Regions from separate parts of the Psychrobacillus sp. FSL K6-4615 genome, predicted to be linked through region 1. Evidence: riboswitches for the same ligand, from Rfam matches in the RefSeq annotation. Region 1 holds a riboswitch; each other region holds the start of a gene.

Region 1 (4,439 bases):
TTTGGAGCGTCAAGGTATCTTTCCGTATTTTAAAATGGATTCCTTTACCTTTTTCGGATAATAAATTGTTAAATTAATCACAATCTAATCAAGTCCCCATTTGTTATTTTTTTATGATAAAATAAATAGGCAATATTGATTTTTGGAAAGAAGGGTTGCTACTTGAATGAAAAGGAACATTCACATGTAACTTCCTTTGGATATGAGTTACTAAGAGACCATGTGCTTACTTCTATTCTCGGAAAACATGAAAAAGATATATTATATTGGGCAGGGAAAGATCTAGCCCGCAAATTCCCCCTATATTCATTGGACGAAGCTATCACTTTTTTCAACGAAGCTGGCTGGGGCACTTTACATTTAGAAAAAACTACAAAAGACTCCGCTTTCTATACGCTAAGTACATATAATCTACCTCAGAGTGGTCAAAGTAGAAGTCATCGATTAGAAGCAGGCTTTTTAGCTGAACAACAACAAAAGATTACTGGTTTTTTAACCGAATGTTATGACGAAGAAGTAAAAAAGAATGGCCTTGTCTCTTTGCAAATAAAATGGGATTCTAAAACAAAAGGGTAACGGGATAGTCACATACGACTTTTCCTGTTACCCCTCTTTAATAGTGAAACTATTGTGAAAACCTTTTTAACAGATTCAAATAGTTAATAGAAAATGAATTTTAACATAAAAATATTATACGGATTGATGAGTTAGTGCAAGTTCAAATTCATCATGTAAGGCATTTGCTGCTTCGATCATATTTTGTTGGGGTACAACGACTGACACTTTTATCTCTGAAGTACTTACCATTTTCACAGGAATATTTTCTTTTCTTAATCGATCAAACATTTGAGCTGCTACACCCGGATTCGATACCATTCCCGAACCGACAATTGAAACCTTTGAAAGTCCAACTTCAAAATCTGCGAAAGTAAAGCCTAGTGCTTGTTTGTGTGTCTCTAAAACTGTTATCGCTTCAGACAAGGATTCCTTTTTAATAGAAAAGGATACTGCAGGTTTCACTCCTTCTACGATTGACTGTACAATAATATCTACGTTTATATGATTTGCTGCTAAAGTCGTAAAAATAGAAGCGAGGGAACCATTAAAAGGTACTTCGTATTCTATAGTCAATCGGACGATATCTGATTCAAATGCCACTCCACGAACCACTAAATTATTTTCCACATCTACTTCCTCCTTCAAAATCGTTCCTTCTCCATCTTTAAAGCTCGGGCGCACTCTTAATGGAACCTTATAATTTTTAGCAAATTCAACTGCACGTGGATGTAATACTCCCGCACCTAAATTAGCGAGTTCTAACATTTCGTCATATTCAAGCTGTTCCAGTTTACGCGCACTTTCAATATAGCGAGGATCAGACGTGTAAATACCGTCTACATCTGTATAAATATCGCAAATTTCCGCTTCAATAGAAGCAGCAATAGCTACAGCAGTTGTATCAGATCCTCCTCTGCCAAGTGTAGTAATCTCTCCTGCTTCAGATATTCCTTGGAAACCAGCTACAATAACTACTTTATTCGCTGCAAGTAATCCATCAATTTTTGAAGGATCCATTCTCATTACTTTTGCATTTCTATGTACACTATCTGTTATCAGACCTGCCTGGGCACCTGTGAGAGAAATGGCTTCTATACCAATTGCGTTTAACTTGAGAGAAAGCAATGCCATTGTAACTTGCTCCCCAGAAGATAAGAGCATGTCCATTTCACGTTTGGACGGCGAATCTGCTAATTCGAAAGCCAATTTTGATAATTCATCTGTCGCTTTACCCATTGCGGATACAACAACCACAATATCATGACCATTTTCTTTTTCACCTTTTACCCGTTTAGCAACATTTGTAATCTTTTCAGTTGATTCAACCGAAGTACCGCCAAATTTCATTACAATTTTAGTCATGATCATCCGCTCCCTTATTAACTGAAAGGATTAAAAAATGCTTTTCACATATTGTGAAAAGCATTGTCTCATACACGGGCCAAAAAATCTGTCCATGTGAGATAGCCCTCCAGAATATCAAATTCTGACAATCCTACATCTATTAAATGCAGAACCAACAACAGAATAGGAAAAGCTATTCTATGTTTCGGCGAAAAACCCTTTCTTCAGCTATTCTAGGAACTTTCCTTCCTCCTGCTGAGTACTGATGTCTAATCGCACCTCTATCTTCACCTATAATAGTGAATATTAAATTGTTACAACCATAACATATGATTATTCAGAAGACAATACATTTTTCTGATAATGGTCAATCACTAAATCTGCTTGCTTACTCGGTAATCCTGCAGCCATTAACTCTTCTTTGCTAGCAGCTTGTATTTTCTTTAAAGAACCAAATTGTTTTAGTAATAACTTTTTCCGTTGAGGACCAATCCCTTCAATACCATCTAGAGAAGATGCAATTGTATGTTTTCCACGCTGTTGTCTATGGAATGTTATAGCGAAACGATGGACTTCATCCTGGATTCGTTGGAGCAAATAAAAACCTTCGCTAGTCCGCTTCATTGGAATTATCTCCAAAGGGTCACCATAAATAAGTTGAGAAGTCTGATGCTTGCCGTCCTTTGCAAGCCCAGCAATCGGTATATCAAGTCCTAATTCATCCTCAATAATTTCACGCGCTGCCTCAATTTGCCCTTTTCCACCATCAATGATTACTAAATCGGGTAGTGGTAAATTCTCCTTCAAGACTCTTGTATATCTTCGCCGTACAACTTCGCGCATAGCGCCATAATCATCATGTTTGGCGGCCGTTTTTGTCTTGTATTTACGATAATCTTTTTTGCTTGATCTACCATCAATAAATACAACCATTGCAGATACAGCATCTGTACCATGAATATGCGAGTTATCGAAAGCTTCTATACGCATTGGAGGTGCAATCCCCATTGAATCACCAAGCTGTTCAACTGCCCCAATCGTTCGCTCTTCTTGTCTTTCGATTAAATGAAATTTCTCCGTAAGAGCTATTTTTGCATTTTTTTCAGCTAACTCGACTAGATTTTTCTTTGTGCCTCGTTGTGGAACGAAAACTTTCATTTCTAGAAGATTTGAAGCTAAGTCAAGATCCGTAGTTAATGGAACATAAATTTCTTTTGGTTTAATATGCTCTGGCTTCGCATAGAACTGTCCTAAAAATGTGATGAATTCCTCTTCTGGATCCCGGAAGATCGGAAACAATGACACATCTCTTTCGATAAGCTTTCCTTGTCGGATAAAAAATACTTGAACACACATCCAACCTTTATCAACATGGAAACCAAATATGTCTCTGCTCGTGAAATCATTCATCGTCATTTTTTGTTTTTCCATCACTTGTTCGATATGTGAAATCTGATCACGATACTCTTTTGCTCGTTCGAATTCAAGAGTCTCAGCAGCTGAATTCATCTTTTGAACCAATTCTTTTTTCACTTGCGTATGCCCACCATTTAAGAAGCTGGCTATTTCTTGAATAATTGTCTCATAAGTATTCTCTTCTACTTTTTTCACACAGGGGGCTAAACATTGTCCCATATGGTAGTATAGACAAACTCTATTCGGCATTTTTTGACATTTTCGAAGTGGATATAGACGATCTAGAAGTTTTTTTGTTTCATGTGCCGCATGAGAGTTGGGATATGGACCAAAGTATTTACCCTTATCTTTTTTCACCTGTCTTGTAATAATCAGACGAGGATCTTTTTCAGCAGTAATTTTAATGTATGGATACGTTTTATCATCTTTTAACATAATATTGTATTTTGGATCATGCTTTTTAATAAGGTGGAGCTCCAGTATTAAAGCTTCCAACTCAGATGATGTGACGATATATTCGAAGTCAACAATTTCTTGCACTAATCGGAGTGTTTTACCATCGTGTGCTCCTTTAAAATATGAGCGTACACGATTTTTTAATATTTTAGCTTTGCCGACGTATATAATAGTTCCTTGTCGGTCTTTCATCAAGTAACATCCTGGTTCATCCGGTAGGATGGAACATTTTTGTTCGATCAAATTATTCATATTATCACCTGTTTAAAAAAACCGGGTACTATGTAGCACCCGGTTTTAGATTATGCGTTTTTTTCTACAAGTTGTACTAATGCTTCTTTTGGTTGGAAACCTACTGCTTTATCAACAGGTTTTCCATCTTTAAATAATACTAATGTTGGAATTGACATAATACCGAATTGACTAGCAGTAGCTTGGTTTTCATCCACATCTACTTTTACGATTTTAACTTTATCGCTCATTTCAGCATCCATTTCTTCTAGTACAGGAGCAATCATTTTACAAGGTCCGCACCATGTTGCCCAAAAATCTACTAATACTAAACCTTCTTCTATATCTGTGTTAAATGTTTGATCTGTTCCATGAACAATTGCCATATTAAAATTCCTCCTTTATCTACTATGTAATGATTATAACAGACAGAA
Region 2 (4,439 bases), 250 kb from region 1:
TAATATTGCTTTTTATAATTCTTTTTTATTGAAGAAGGATTGGTTTAAGGAATCGGATCTATCCCGCTTTTTCGGAAAAGCACTTCTAGCTTTTACAAAAGCGGATTGTGCCATGTTTCCAGCGGGGATATTCTTAAAGGATCTTCAACAGGGGCCGATTACTGCAAGAGATCTACATCAATGTTTGCCTCATCCGATAAATCCTTGTGTTATTACATTAACCGGTGCAGAACTACTAGAAGTTATCCGAACAGGGAAAAATGAAAAATGGCCAACGCTTGAAGTAAAAGGGTTAGGGTTCAGAGGTAAATACCTTGGGGTCATATTATATGAACAGCTAATAGAGTTAGAAAGTGGTATAGTTCTAGTAAATGAATCTCCTATTGAACTAGAAAAAGTATATACATTGGCAACTTTAGATATGTTTACATTTGGTTACTTTTATCCGTCTTTAAAATTTGCTCCCAAACAGTATTTTATGCCAGAAATGATTCGAGATATTGTGAAATGGTATGGACAGCTTGAAAAAAGTGAATATGAGTCATGAAAATCCTCTTTCTTACATAAGTAGTAATTAGGGGGATTGTTTTTGTTCTATAGAAAGAAGAAAAAACGATTGACTTTCTTTACTAATCAGCGAAAATTAGCCATTTTTTTAGTTTGTTTTATGTTGTCAGTTGGAGGCCTCATCTATTATATTAATAAACAATTGACAGCTACCTATTTGGAATATGCAGAAGTACAAACAACAAAAATAGCATCCATGGTAATAAATAAAGCAATTAACTCAAGAATTTCAAATACGCTCGATGTAAATGACATAATCGAAGAGGTGCCATCAGACAGTACTACAATGGTAACTACTCGATTTAATACAGAAATTATAAATCGTATACTATCTGATACAAATCAGTTAGTTCAGTCTCATTTGGAGCAGGCTGAGCAGGGAAACTTTTCTAGCCTACCGTATTTAGATGACATCGAGTACGATAAACAAACGATGGAGGATCAGGGGGGAGTTGTATTCTTCGTTCCGATAGGGCAAGCGACGAATATCCCCATCATAGGTAACTTAGGCCCTAAAATTCCTATACGCTTTCACGTTATCGGAAATGTTCAATCGAATGTAGTTCCTTCTATTACTAAGTTTGGAATAAACAATGCTTATGTGGAGGTTAATATCCACATTACGGTAAATGTACAAATAATAGTTCCTCTGGCAAGTAAGATGAGTACGGTGGAACAGAGTATACCTGTGGCAATGGGAATCGTGCAAGGCCAGGTTCCTTACATTTACACAGGAGGAGACGGGGACGCTGCACCATCAATAGAAGTACCATTGCCATTACCTGAAAAATAAAAATCCTTAAGAATATTGTTTTTACTGCTATACTAGTGGAAATGAATAAGAATAGGTAGAGGCCGCATAACAAAAGAGTAGTTTACAGGAGAATGACAACTGTGATTGTAAACGAAAGGAAGTTATGCCGAAATTAGATGTTGACCGTCAAGTCAAATCTAGTTGGGGTTATTTTGAACAAAAATAACACTGTCATTTATACATATGTATAAATGGAGAGCTACAAAGTATAAAATTTTTGCTTGAAATTTTATCTAAAAGCCAACCTATATTTATATTAGGTTGGCTTTTTTATATTCTAAGGCATAATACACTTGTTCATTTTCGTTAGTGTATCGTCAGCTCATATCTCATCGAGTCTTGGGGTATATAAGGTGTAGATCATGCAGTCGTTGCGATAGGATGTCGCGAATTCAGACTGCCTACATTGAAGTAGGCACATACGCATTTCATATTGTCTAGCTTCAGCGCCTAGCCCCTCGAGTCGTTTCAGTCTGACGGTTAAGGCAAAGTACGCCTTGACCGTCAGGCTTCCAACGCGAGTCGGGGCTGGAGTAGGCGCATACGCATTTCATACTGTCTAGCTTCAGCGCCTAGCCCCTCGAGTCGTTTCAGTCTTACGGTTAAGGCAAAGTACGCCTTTACCGTCAGGCTTCCAACGCTAGTCGGGGCTGGAGTAGGCGCATACGCATTTCATTATTAGGAGGAAATTATGATGGAAAATACGATTTTTTCAATTTTACCGCCATTACTAGCGATTGTAATGGTACTTGTTACGAAAAGAGTTTTACTATCACTAGGAGTCGGGATTGTTTCAGCGGCTTTGTTAGTAGAAAGCTTTTCGCCGATTGATTCATTAATCATTCTTTGGGATTCCTTTATCACGTCATTTTGGGATAATGGATTGAATATGTATAATATTTATATATTATTGTTTATATTGTTGCTTGGGGTGGTTACTGCGATTGTTAGTCTGTCAGGAGGAAGTACTGCATTTGCTGCATGGGCAGTTAAACGTATTAAAACAAATCGCGGTTCTAAACTCCTTACAGCTTTTTTAGGTATTATTATCTTCGTAGACGATTATTTTAATGCACTTGCTGTAGGACAGATTGCTCGTCCAATTACTGACACTCATCGTGTTTCTCGTGCAAAGCTAGCTTATTTTATCGATTCTACTTCTGCACCTGTTTGTGTAGTTTCTCCCGTTTCTAGCTGGGGTGCGTTTCTAATAAGTCAGCTAGGTGTTATCTTTGCTACCCATGCCGTAACAGACTATACTCCACTGCAAGCGTTTATGTTAATGGCACCGATGAATTTCTATGTCATTGCTGCGCTTGCAATGGTATTTTTTACGGCATGGACAGACAATGATTTAGGTGAGATGAAAAAACATGAAACACTTGCAAGAGAAACTGGTGTCCTTTTTGATCCAAATAAATCAAATCCAGGTGATTTACAAGGTAATTTCCCGGAAAATAATTTTGGTAAAGTAAAGGATCTAATCCTTCCGATTGTATCATTAATAGTAGTAACTCTTTTTGCAATGTTTTGGACAGGCTATCAGGCTTCAGGAAAAGTAATGGACATATTTGTTATTTTTGAAAATACAGATGTTCCGCTCTCTCTATTTATAGGTGGGATGATATCGAGTATTTTAGCTGTACTATTGTATACGCGTCAATTCAAGAAAAACAAAGATGCTAATTTGGGCTTACTGGGGAAAGGAATTATTTCTGGTATAAATTCAATGTTACCTGCTATTTGCATTTTAATATTTGCTTGGTCCCTGTCATTTTTAATAACAGCTTTAGGAACTGGTGAGTATTTAGCTCATCTCGTTACAGATAATAATATTCCAGCAGGGGTTATTCCAGTCTTACTGTTTGTTTTAACAGCTTTTATGGCTTTCGCAACTGGATCTTCATGGGGATCATTTGGGATACTATTACCAATTGGTGCAAGTATCATCATGGTAGTAGAGCCAGAGTTATTACTCCCTGTTTTAGCGGCCGTTTTAGCGGGAGCTGTTTTTGGAGACCATTGTTCACCTATTTCAGACACTACAATTATGTCAGCGACTGGTGCAGGAGTTAATGTAATCGATCACGTAATGACTCAGTTACCATATGCCATTATTAGTGCAGTCATTGCTGCAATTGGTTATTTAGTATTAGGTCTTACAGGTTCTGTTATGTTTGGCTTTATAACAGTAGTGGTCATCCTTATCCTATTTTTCACGATCTGGAATTTTAAGAGTAAGAGGGTAGCTTAGTTGTTTTAAAATTGGTTGTCTTTGGTATTTGTATGGTTGTTTGCAATTAAATAATATGTTACATTGACAACAGTGTAGTTAGTTTATTTAGAATGGGGTCGGGATGAAATGACATCGTGTAAACCAACGAAAACAGAGTACCAAAGAAAACCAGAATGGCTAAAAATTAAGTTAAATACGAATGATGAATACAAGGGTCTTAAAAAGCTGATGCGTGAAAATAATTTAAATACAGTATGTGAGGAAGCAAAATGTCCAAATATACATGAGTGCTGGGGTTCACGTAGAACAGCTACATTTATGATTTTAGGAGCTATTTGCACACGTGCTTGCCGTTTTTGTGCCGTAAAAACTGGCCTACCTAATGAGTTAGATTTGGCAGAACCAGAAAGAGTTGCAGATTCGGTTGTTGTTATGAATTTAAAACATGCTGTCGTTACAGCAGTTGCTCGAGATGATTTAAAAGACGGTGGTTCTGAAGTTTTTGCTGAAACCATTCGTGCGATTCGACGCAAAAATCCTTTTACATCAATAGAAGTTTTACCTTCTGATATGGGCGGTATTGAACAAAATATCCGTAATATTATGGATGCAAAACCGGATATCCTAAATCACAATATTGAAACGGTTCGTCGACTCACTCCGAGAGTTAGAGCGAGAGCTAAATACGATCGTTCACTCGAATTATTGCGTCGTGCAAAAGAAATGCAACCAAGTATCCCAACGAAATCATCCCTAATGTTAGGTTTAGGGGAAACTCATGAAGAGATTCTGGAAGTAATGGACGACCTTCGTGCGAACAAT
Region 3 (4,439 bases), 1.4 Mb from region 1:
CATTCCCACTACTTTTAAGTATTTTAACGCAATCTTTTCGGCATCCTCTTTAGAACGTTTTAATACCTTTACTTGACCTACCATACAATTGTTTAACGCATTATGGTTATTAAATAAGTTGAACTGTTGAAAAACCATTCCTAACTTTTTTCGGTAGGCATGGATATCATGTTTTTCATCTAAAATATTCTCTCCACGATAAATAATTTGACCGCCACTAGGCTTTTCCAACAAATTTATACAACGAAGTAAAGTAGATTTTCCTGATCCAGAGGAACCGATGATGCAAATAACCTCTCCTTTGTTCACTGAAAAATCTATGTCTCTTAAGACCTCATGATTTCCGAAGGATTTACTTAAATGTTGAACTTCGATGACATTTCCCATAGATTTCTCCTCCTTCGTTTAATCGATATTTGCATTATTTTTAGGTAACATAAGTTGCGGTGGCGGCTGACCAATCATACTGTAGTTTTCCGGGCCGTCTAATCTTCTCTCTATATATCGTAATATTAATGTTACTGTAAACGTCATGACGAAATACAAAATACATGCTATAAAGAATGGTTCAAAGTATTTAAAGCTTATACCTGCAACTGTTTTCGCTTGAAAATATAGTTCCGTAACACCTATTACATTCAAGACAGACGTATCTTTAATATTAATGATAAATTGATTGCCTGTTGCTGGTAAAATATTTCGGATGACTTGAGGTAGAACAACACTCCACATTGTTTGAACATGATTCATACCAATTGCTTGTGCAGCTTCGAATTGCCCCTTATCAATGGAAATAACACCGCCCCGTACAATTTCTGCCATATATGCACCCGTGTTGATCGAAACGATGAATATTGCTGCTGTTGTACGGTCCATATCTATCCCAAAAGCAAGCGCAGATCCATAGAATATTACCATGGCCTGTACGATCATCGGAGTTCCTCTAAAAAACTCAATATATGCAGAAAGTATTAGATTTACTACTTTTAACAAAATACGTTTCATTTTTCTTTCAGGTTTAGGAATTGTACGAATAACCCCTGCTAGCAAGCCAATAACTGCTCCAAAAATTGTACCAATAATTGATATTAATAATGTCATTCCTGCTCCACGAAGGAACATCGGCCAGTTATTAGTAATCATCGAAATAATATATTCAATGCTCATACATTTCCCCTCCTTTCTTAGAAAAGCCGCAGACGCTGCTGGCGTCTGGAGCTAGGTAGTTAATAATTAGAAAGTATATATTCCATATAAAAACCGACTGCAAAAAGATGCAGCCGGTATCACTTCACCCTTATTCTGCCGCTGGTTGGTTATTAATAGCAGCATCCATAATTTCTTGTCTTTCTTCTTCAGAAATTTCCGCTAAAATTTTATTGATATCTTCTGTTAATTTACTATCTTTTTTCAAGCCTACTGCTACTGCTGTATCCTCTTCTGCCGCTTTAAATCCATCCGTAAATTCAACCATTGCAAAGTTGGCATTAGCGGAAGAAGCACTAATTCCTTCTGGACGTTCAGACACATAACCATCAATAACTCCAGATTCTAATGCTACACGCATTGCAGAGAAATTATCAGATGCTGGTTGTTTTTGCACATCTTTGATTTGATCAATTACACCATAGTGAGAAGTATTTAACTGACCTGTAATTTTAGCACCACTAAAGTCTTGAATAGAAGTAGCCCCTTCAAAATTCCCACCTTTTTTCACTACCATAACAAAGTTGGAAGTATAGTAGTTTTCCGAAAAGTCGATTGTTTCTTTACGCTCTTCTGTAGGTGACATTCCCGCTATAATTGCATCAATTTTGTCTGATTGCAATGATGGCACTAGCCCATCCCACTCTGTTTTAACGATAACTAGTTCCTTTCCTAATCCATCCGCAATACGTTTAGCAATTTCCACATCATATCCACCAGCATACTCTGCGTTTCCATCAATCTTCACTCCACCATTGGAATCGTCTAGTTGAGTCCAGTTAAAAGGTGCATAACCTGCTTCTAAGCCTACTGTAAATGTATCAGGCGAATCTTTAGCTGTTGAAGATCCCGAAGTCTCTTTATCAGCCGTTCCACATGCCGCTAATAACAATGTAATAGATGCAAATATCGTTAAAAATGCTAATCTTTTTTTCATTCTAATTTCTCCCTTTTTATCAATATATGTTCTTGCCTATAAAAAAAGACAACTTGTACAAAAAAAGACCTGAGATGAACTCAGGTCGCAATATGTATAGTTGCCCAGGTCCTCTACTTTTCCCAAATGAGATAGCACACCATTATAAACCGGGATGTTTATAGTGGACAGTCCTGCAATTATTAACTACAGACCCAGCAAGTAATAACGAGTAATATTACAAACTTCGGCGACATTTCCTTCTCCCTAGCATCATAGCTTCTCAAACTCCACTAAGGACTGTTAAATATCGCGCCTCTACCTCACTACACTAAGTGAGGTTATATTCAATTATGTTTCATAGTTTACAATACACATATATTTCTGTCAACTGCCTCAGTATTAATACTTAGCTAGGTATATGTTATAATTAATGGTGGAAATATAAAAACAATGAGAATTTAGTTATTAATGTGTCTACTTACATTGGTAATTATTTTTTAAAGGAGAATGATATTATGAGATCTGTCCAAACTACAGATCACAAAGTAACAGAACAAATGGACTCAGATTATTCATTAGAAAAGGTACCCCGTAGCCAAAGAAATATGGGTTGGTTAAGTATAACCAATATTACATTCGGCATAGCCACTGCCATTTTTTACTTTCAAATGGGTAGTGTAATGGCTCTGCAATTTGGGGCACTAAATGCTATTATCTCCTCGATTTACGCAATAGTAGTTGCCGGTATATTAGGAACCTTCATTGCTTACTTATCCGCGAAATCTGGTATGAATGTCAATTTATTATCTAGAGGCGGTGGTTTTGGCTATATAGGTGCTTCCCTAACATCGTTCCTCTACGCGACAAACTTTATTATGTATTGTGCATTTGAAGGACTCATTTTAGTATCCGCGGTTCACACCTTCTTCCCTAACCTACAAGAATGGGCATTAATCATTTTCTTCGGTTTTATCGTTATACCTTTAAACTGGTTTGGAATTAAACAACTAGATAAGTTACAAAAGTGGTCTCTACCTATATTTGTAGTTTTCTTAATAACAGCAGTTGTTATATCATTTTATAAACCTTCCGTATTTGAAGGACCTTTTTGGACTTATTTACCTGAAGGCGTTCAAGTTGGAGGACAAGCCCTACTCCTTTGCATAGGTGTTCAACATGGAATAATGGGTCTAACAGCCCTACTAGCATCTGATTATGCTCGTTTTCTAAAACCAAAAGATATTAAAATTGGTTCGGTGGCAATCGGCTTTATTCCACAGATTTTCTGCTTCGGTATTATGGGGGGTCTTGGTATTTGGTTTGGTGTTCGCTTAGGTGAACCAAATCCAGGAGTTTATATTGTAATGCTTCTAGGTATTGGTGGAGCATTATTCACGATGCTAACTCAACTACGTATAAATATTACTAACATATATAGTAGTTCCCTATCGCTATCAAACTTTTTTGAAAACATTTTTAAATTTACACCTGGACGCAGATTTTGGGTGGTTGTAAGTGCAATTACTGCAATAATTCTAATGCTCGGTGGTATTGTAGATCATTTAGATACAGCTATGACATTTCAAGGAGTATTTTTGCTATCATGGGCAGCTATATTGGTGACCGATGCACTGGTCGTTAAAAAAGCTTTGAAAATTGGGAATGGTTATTATGAGGCTCGCCAGGAATTTCTCTACAAATGGAATCCTGTTGGAGTTGTATCTTTAATCGTTGCCAGTGGCATAGGTACATTTGCAGCATTAGGTTATATGGGTTCATTTTTACAAAGTACCGCTGCTTTCTTTGCAGCTATTTTAGCAGCAATTCTTACTGTTTTTATAGCAGTATTAACAAAAGGAAAATATTACAATAAAGGTGCTGCCGACGATATCTCCAAAGAGGATTATATTGCATAACAGTAGTTCCCCTTATTCACATTAAAAAAGTAATCCATTTTTGAGTTATTACTCAGGATGGATTACTTTTCACTTCTAGCATTTTCTTAGAAGAAAATTATAGTTAGTGAAAATAAGCTTAGCTTACCTTTAAAAGAATAATTTTAATCTATATTATCAACAGGAACTCAATCCTTCTTGTTACATGTTCACTTTCTTTTTTCTATACTATTGTTAACAACATTTGCTATATTGTGAATGGTATTTTCGAGAGAGTCTATTTTATTTTCAAAGCGATGTAATAAATAAATAGTGACTACAATAGGAAATCCAAAGTTTCCAATTAATTGTACGATGTTTTCCTCCCCAATCATGTGTACCCCCCTTTCCCTTTTATTTACCATTCCCAAACAATTGAT
Region 4 (4,439 bases), 650 kb from region 1:
TTTCTTTTCAAATTCATCAAAATCAAAATGGTCACTCGTACGAAGTCGTTCCATTATTTTTTCTTCAAATTCTTCCATCGATATTAAATAGAACAATGAGTTTAGGGAATGTGCCTGATGATTCCCGTTCTTTTCCCATTCCCATGTATCATACTGTCTAACTAATTCTACAAATTCTGTTACTGCAGCAGTTGGTTCCAATAATTTGTTGGATACAAGGTACTCATATAATAAGGATGTGGCAGAAGTTAATTTGCCTTCCTGATCTTCCACTAAAATATATCCCCATTCATAATCATTAAAGTGCAACGCTGATTTATGATGATCGATTAGTTGTACCTTCCCATTTGCATTGTAAAAATCATTTAATTTTTTTTCATTATCCCCGTTCGGCGTCAAATCCGTTACGAATAAAAATGTATCAGGTTCATCATTTTCTAAAAAATATTCAATCTCCCGATTAAGAGATGAAATCGAATTATAGCGCACCTTTACATTCTCACCAAATGCTAGCTTTGCTAAAATACCACATCCGACACCATCTAAATCATTATGGGACAATAATTTATACATTCTCTTCACCTCTTATATAGTATGGTTTTTACATACGAAACTTATTAATAAACTAATTTAAAAGTTATTTGGGTCAACTTCAAATTACTTTTATCAATATAAAATTGGACTCCGTTGATTGTAGCGCAAGGTGGCGACTCCAGTGACGAGGAGTGAAGCCATATCCGCGGAAAGCGTCCACCTGGAGTGAAGATCAACTTTGACGGATTTTACTACTTAATATTTATTTTACAGGTAAACTGTTGCAATAGTATTAAAAGTCATGTATTATTTTAATAATTAAATATTCTCTTATTTCAATTATATTTGAAGTAAGGATAGAGGCGCAAAAACCATTAGTACACAATTAGAGGATAATGAGATCCTAGGACATTTGTGGAAAGGGGAATTTGCCGAAGTTGAAAGAATCTCATTTTTCTTGAAGCTGGTTCAGCTGTTGAACAAACACTGAATTGTCATATAGGAGACTATATGGAGGGCTATCTTACGCACAGAAATATTACTCTATTTCTACTGCAACAACGAGCCCTCGTTGTTGCTTTTTCGCGTTTACTTAACTTGACTACCAAACAAATATCAAGTTAAGCCTCCGGTGGATGTCACAGACTTTGGAGTTAATTGCGCTAGCGCAATTCAAAATCTGGACGCAATTACACCGAAGTGTAATTGATGAAGCCCTTCTCCCTGAATTTTTAATAATAAATTATAGGATGTGGAGAAGTTATGAATTTCGGACAAATATTAACGGCTATGGTTACTCCTTTTGATCATAATGAGGATATAGATTTTCCAGCTACAAGAAACTTAATAAATTACTTAATCTCCAATGGAACACAAGGTTTGGTTGTGTCTGGAACAACCGGAGAGTCTCCGACGTTAACTGATGAAGAAAAAGTACAGCTGTTTAAATTTACAGTTGAAGTTGTGAATGGTAGAGTGCCGGTTATTGCTGGAACCGGCTCATATAGCACAAAAGCTTCTATCAATTTAACAAAACAGGCTACTGATGCTGGTGTCGATGGTATTATGCTTGTTGTTCCTTATTATAACAAACCATCTCAAGAAGGCTTGTACCAACACTTCCAAACAATTGCTGCAACAACATCATTGCCGATTATGCTATACAATATTCCAGGTCGAAGCGTGGTCAACATGTCATTAGATACCGTCATCCGACTTTCTGAGATTCCGAATATCGTTGCTATCAAAGAAGCGGGCGGCAATTTGGACACTATGTCTGAGATTATTAGTAATACTCGTGAGGACTTTTCGCTGTATAGTGGTGATGACGGTTTAACAATTCCGGTACTATCAATTGGTGGAACGGGTGTTATTTCCGTAGCTTCGCATATTATAGGAAATGAAATGCAAGCAATGATCGCAAAGTTCAATAATGGCAATGTAAGAGAAGCTGCAATGGATCATCGCAGACTATTGCCTGTCATGAAAGCATTATTTGCAGCCCCAAATCCTACACCTGTTAAAACAGCATTGAATTTAAAAGGTGTTCCCGTGGGTGGAGTTCGCCTACCTATGGTTCCTTTAAATGCTGAGGAGCTTACTACTTTAAAGGAAGTATTAACTACACTACCAGAAGGCGTAAAGTCTTAAAAAGAGCGAATTCCAACTACTGGAATTCGCTCTTTTTTAATTTAACTTCTATATTTAACCGCTAAGCCTTTAAGGAATTTGCGCGCAAAATTGTCTCCGCATTCTTTATAATTACGATGACCTGGTTTTCGTAAAATAGCTCCAAGCTCACCTTTTGAAACTACAATACCACCATCATGCAACACATCTAGCATATCTTCTGTTGTTAATTGTAGAGCTACTTTAAGCTTTTTCAACAGCATATTATTCACGTGATCCTTCTGCTGTACAACTGGCTCCGTATCTGCTGGCTGTTCCGGTTTTGGATCCTGCTTGCCTCTTTTATGTGTGATTAGTCCATTCAAAAACGATTCTAACATTTTATTATTACACTTTATGTGGTTTTCATCCTCTACTACTTCTTCCTCTTCACTTTCCTCTTTTGCTTTGGTAAGAATTTTGAGAACTTCCTCTTTAGTTACTTCCATACCGCCAAGTTTAAATACCTCTACCATATCCTTATTCTTTATATCAAGGGCATATCTCAATCTGATTAATATATCATTATTTTCCATTTATAAACCTCCCAATGTCCGCATAAGTAGATATCATACGGAACTAATCATTACTAGAATAGCACAATGTGAGCTAGTATAAAAAAACTGGAAGAGAAATTTTTCATTTTCTCCACCAGTTTGATTTCATTTGCCTATGAATTGAAATCATATATTTGACCTTTTATCAAATAAGCTGTGCTTTCAGCGATATTCGTAATATGGTCTGCTGTTCTCTCTAAAAAGCGATTAACAAATAATAATTGTACAAGCTGACTTGTTTCTTCTGGATGTTCACTTAGATAAGCAGTAAGTTTTTTATATGTCTCTCTACTATATTGATCTACATTGTCCTCTAAATCTCCCACTTCTTTAGCAAGCAGGATATTTTCCTCTAAGAATGATTGTAATGCTTTTCGAAGCATTTCGATCGATATATCTTTCATCTTTTCTAGATGGGTAATATCTAGTAAAGATTCAGTATTGCCGATTTTAATCGTTGCTTTTGCAATATTTACAGCAAAATCTGCGACCCGTTCAATTTCAGATGAAATTTTAAGGACACCAATTATTTCACGTAAATCTCTGGAAACAGGTGATTCTTTCGCTATCATCCATATGGAGAACTGATTTACTTCTATTTCAAGATTATCAATCGCTGTATCTCCTTCAATTACTTTTAGAGCAATCTCCACATCCTGTGTTTTTAACGCCTTAAAAGATTTTTCTAGAGCGACAACTGAGAGTTCACCCATTTCGATAATCTTACTCTTTAGTTCTTCTAAATTATTTTCAAAGTTTACACGAATACCCATTGGTAACCTCCTATTATCCAAATCGACCTGTAACATAGTCTTCTGTTCTCTGATCCTGTGGGGTGGAGAAAATATTATCTGTATCATCGTATTCTACTACTTCTCCATTTAAGAAAAATGCGGTTTTATCGGAGATTCTAGCAGCCTGTTGCATGTTATGTGTCACAATAACAATTGTATAATCTTCTTTCATATTGGTGATTAGTTCTTCTATTTTTAGAGTAGAAATCGGATCTAATGCGGAAGTAGGCTCGTCCATTAAAATAATATCAGGTTTCATCGCTATTGCACGAGCAATACATACACGTTGTTGCTGACCACCTGACAATCCTAGGGCCGATGTTTTAAGACGATCTTTTACTTCATCCCAAATTGCTGCACTACGTAAACTTTCTTCTACAATTATATTTAATTCTTTTTTGTTTTTAATACCTTGCATTTTTGGTCCGTAAGCCACGTTGTCATAAATACTCATAGGAAATAGATTTGGTTTTTGAAATACCATTCCTACCTTCGTTCTGAGTTTGATAACATCATTAGATTTATAAATATCTTCATGATCAATGACAATTTCTCCTGTAATTTTCACACCATCGATTAAATCATTCATACGATTTAGTGTGCGTAAAAAAGTAGATTTCCCACAGCCAGATGGACCGATTAAAGCTGTAACCTCTTTTTCCTGAATAGCAAGATCGACTCCAAATAATGCTTGTTTCTCGCCATAAAATAAATTTAAATCTCTTACATTGATTATAGTTGCTTCTTTACTTTGCTCCATATGCTAAAATACCTTCCCTACGTAATTTATTTGGTCATTAGCTCTGCATGTTCAATTACTGTGGACTTAACATACTCTTATTTATTTGTAGCTCTGTTAAATTTTTTCGAAATATATGTTGCCGAA

The links. Region 1 has a riboswitch for lysine ahead of MKX53_RS11390 (aspartate kinase). Riboswitches for the same ligand answer to the same signal wherever they lie in the genome.
Region 2: it holds a riboswitch for lysine, as region 1 does, so the genes downstream of both, MKX53_RS12700 (Na+/H+ antiporter NhaC family protein) here and MKX53_RS11390 (aspartate kinase) in region 1, are expected to answer to the same signal.
Region 3: it holds a riboswitch for lysine, as region 1 does, so the genes downstream of both, MKX53_RS18435 (transporter substrate-binding domain-containing protein) here and MKX53_RS11390 (aspartate kinase) in region 1, are expected to answer to the same signal.
Region 4: it holds a riboswitch for lysine, as region 1 does, so the genes downstream of both, dapA (4-hydroxy-tetrahydrodipicolinate synthase) here and MKX53_RS11390 (aspartate kinase) in region 1, are expected to answer to the same signal.

The regions. Positions count from the first base shown of each region.
Region 1 covers NZ_JBBOYQ010000001.1:2,285,241-2,289,679, forward strand. The annotation lists gene MKX53_RS11385 (YslB family protein) at 163-576, shown strand; gene MKX53_RS11390 (aspartate kinase) at 691-1,920, opposite strand; lysine riboswitch at 2,015-2,194, opposite strand; gene uvrC (excinuclease ABC subunit UvrC) at 2,236-4,026, opposite strand; gene trxA (thioredoxin) at 4,077-4,391, opposite strand.
Region 2 covers NZ_JBBOYQ010000001.1:2,532,742-2,537,180, reverse strand. The annotation lists gene MKX53_RS12710 (bifunctional metallophosphatase/5'-nucleotidase) at 1-547, shown strand, start outside; gene yunB (sporulation protein YunB) at 590-1,360, shown strand; lysine riboswitch at 1,409-1,591, shown strand; gene MKX53_RS12700 (Na+/H+ antiporter NhaC family protein) at 2,076-3,635, shown strand; gene lipA (lipoyl synthase) at 3,744-4,439, shown strand, end outside.
Region 3 covers NZ_JBBOYQ010000001.1:3,636,432-3,640,870, forward strand. The annotation lists gene MKX53_RS18425 (amino acid ABC transporter ATP-binding protein) at 1-387, opposite strand, end outside; gene MKX53_RS18430 (amino acid ABC transporter permease) at 406-1,167, opposite strand; gene MKX53_RS18435 (transporter substrate-binding domain-containing protein) at 1,298-2,143, opposite strand; lysine riboswitch at 2,268-2,451, opposite strand; gene MKX53_RS18440 (purine-cytosine permease family protein) at 2,641-4,041, shown strand; gene MKX53_RS18445 (YvrJ family protein) at 4,230-4,424, opposite strand.
Region 4 covers NZ_JBBOYQ010000001.1:2,938,852-2,943,290, forward strand. The annotation lists gene MKX53_RS14770 (DHH family phosphoesterase) at 1-573, opposite strand, end outside; lysine riboswitch at 884-1,063, shown strand; gene dapA (4-hydroxy-tetrahydrodipicolinate synthase) at 1,297-2,184, shown strand; gene MKX53_RS14780 (YehS family protein) at 2,226-2,738, opposite strand; gene phoU (phosphate signaling complex protein PhoU) at 2,873-3,532, opposite strand; gene pstB (phosphate ABC transporter ATP-binding protein PstB) at 3,546-4,313, opposite strand; gene pstA (phosphate ABC transporter permease PstA) at 4,391-4,439, opposite strand, start outside.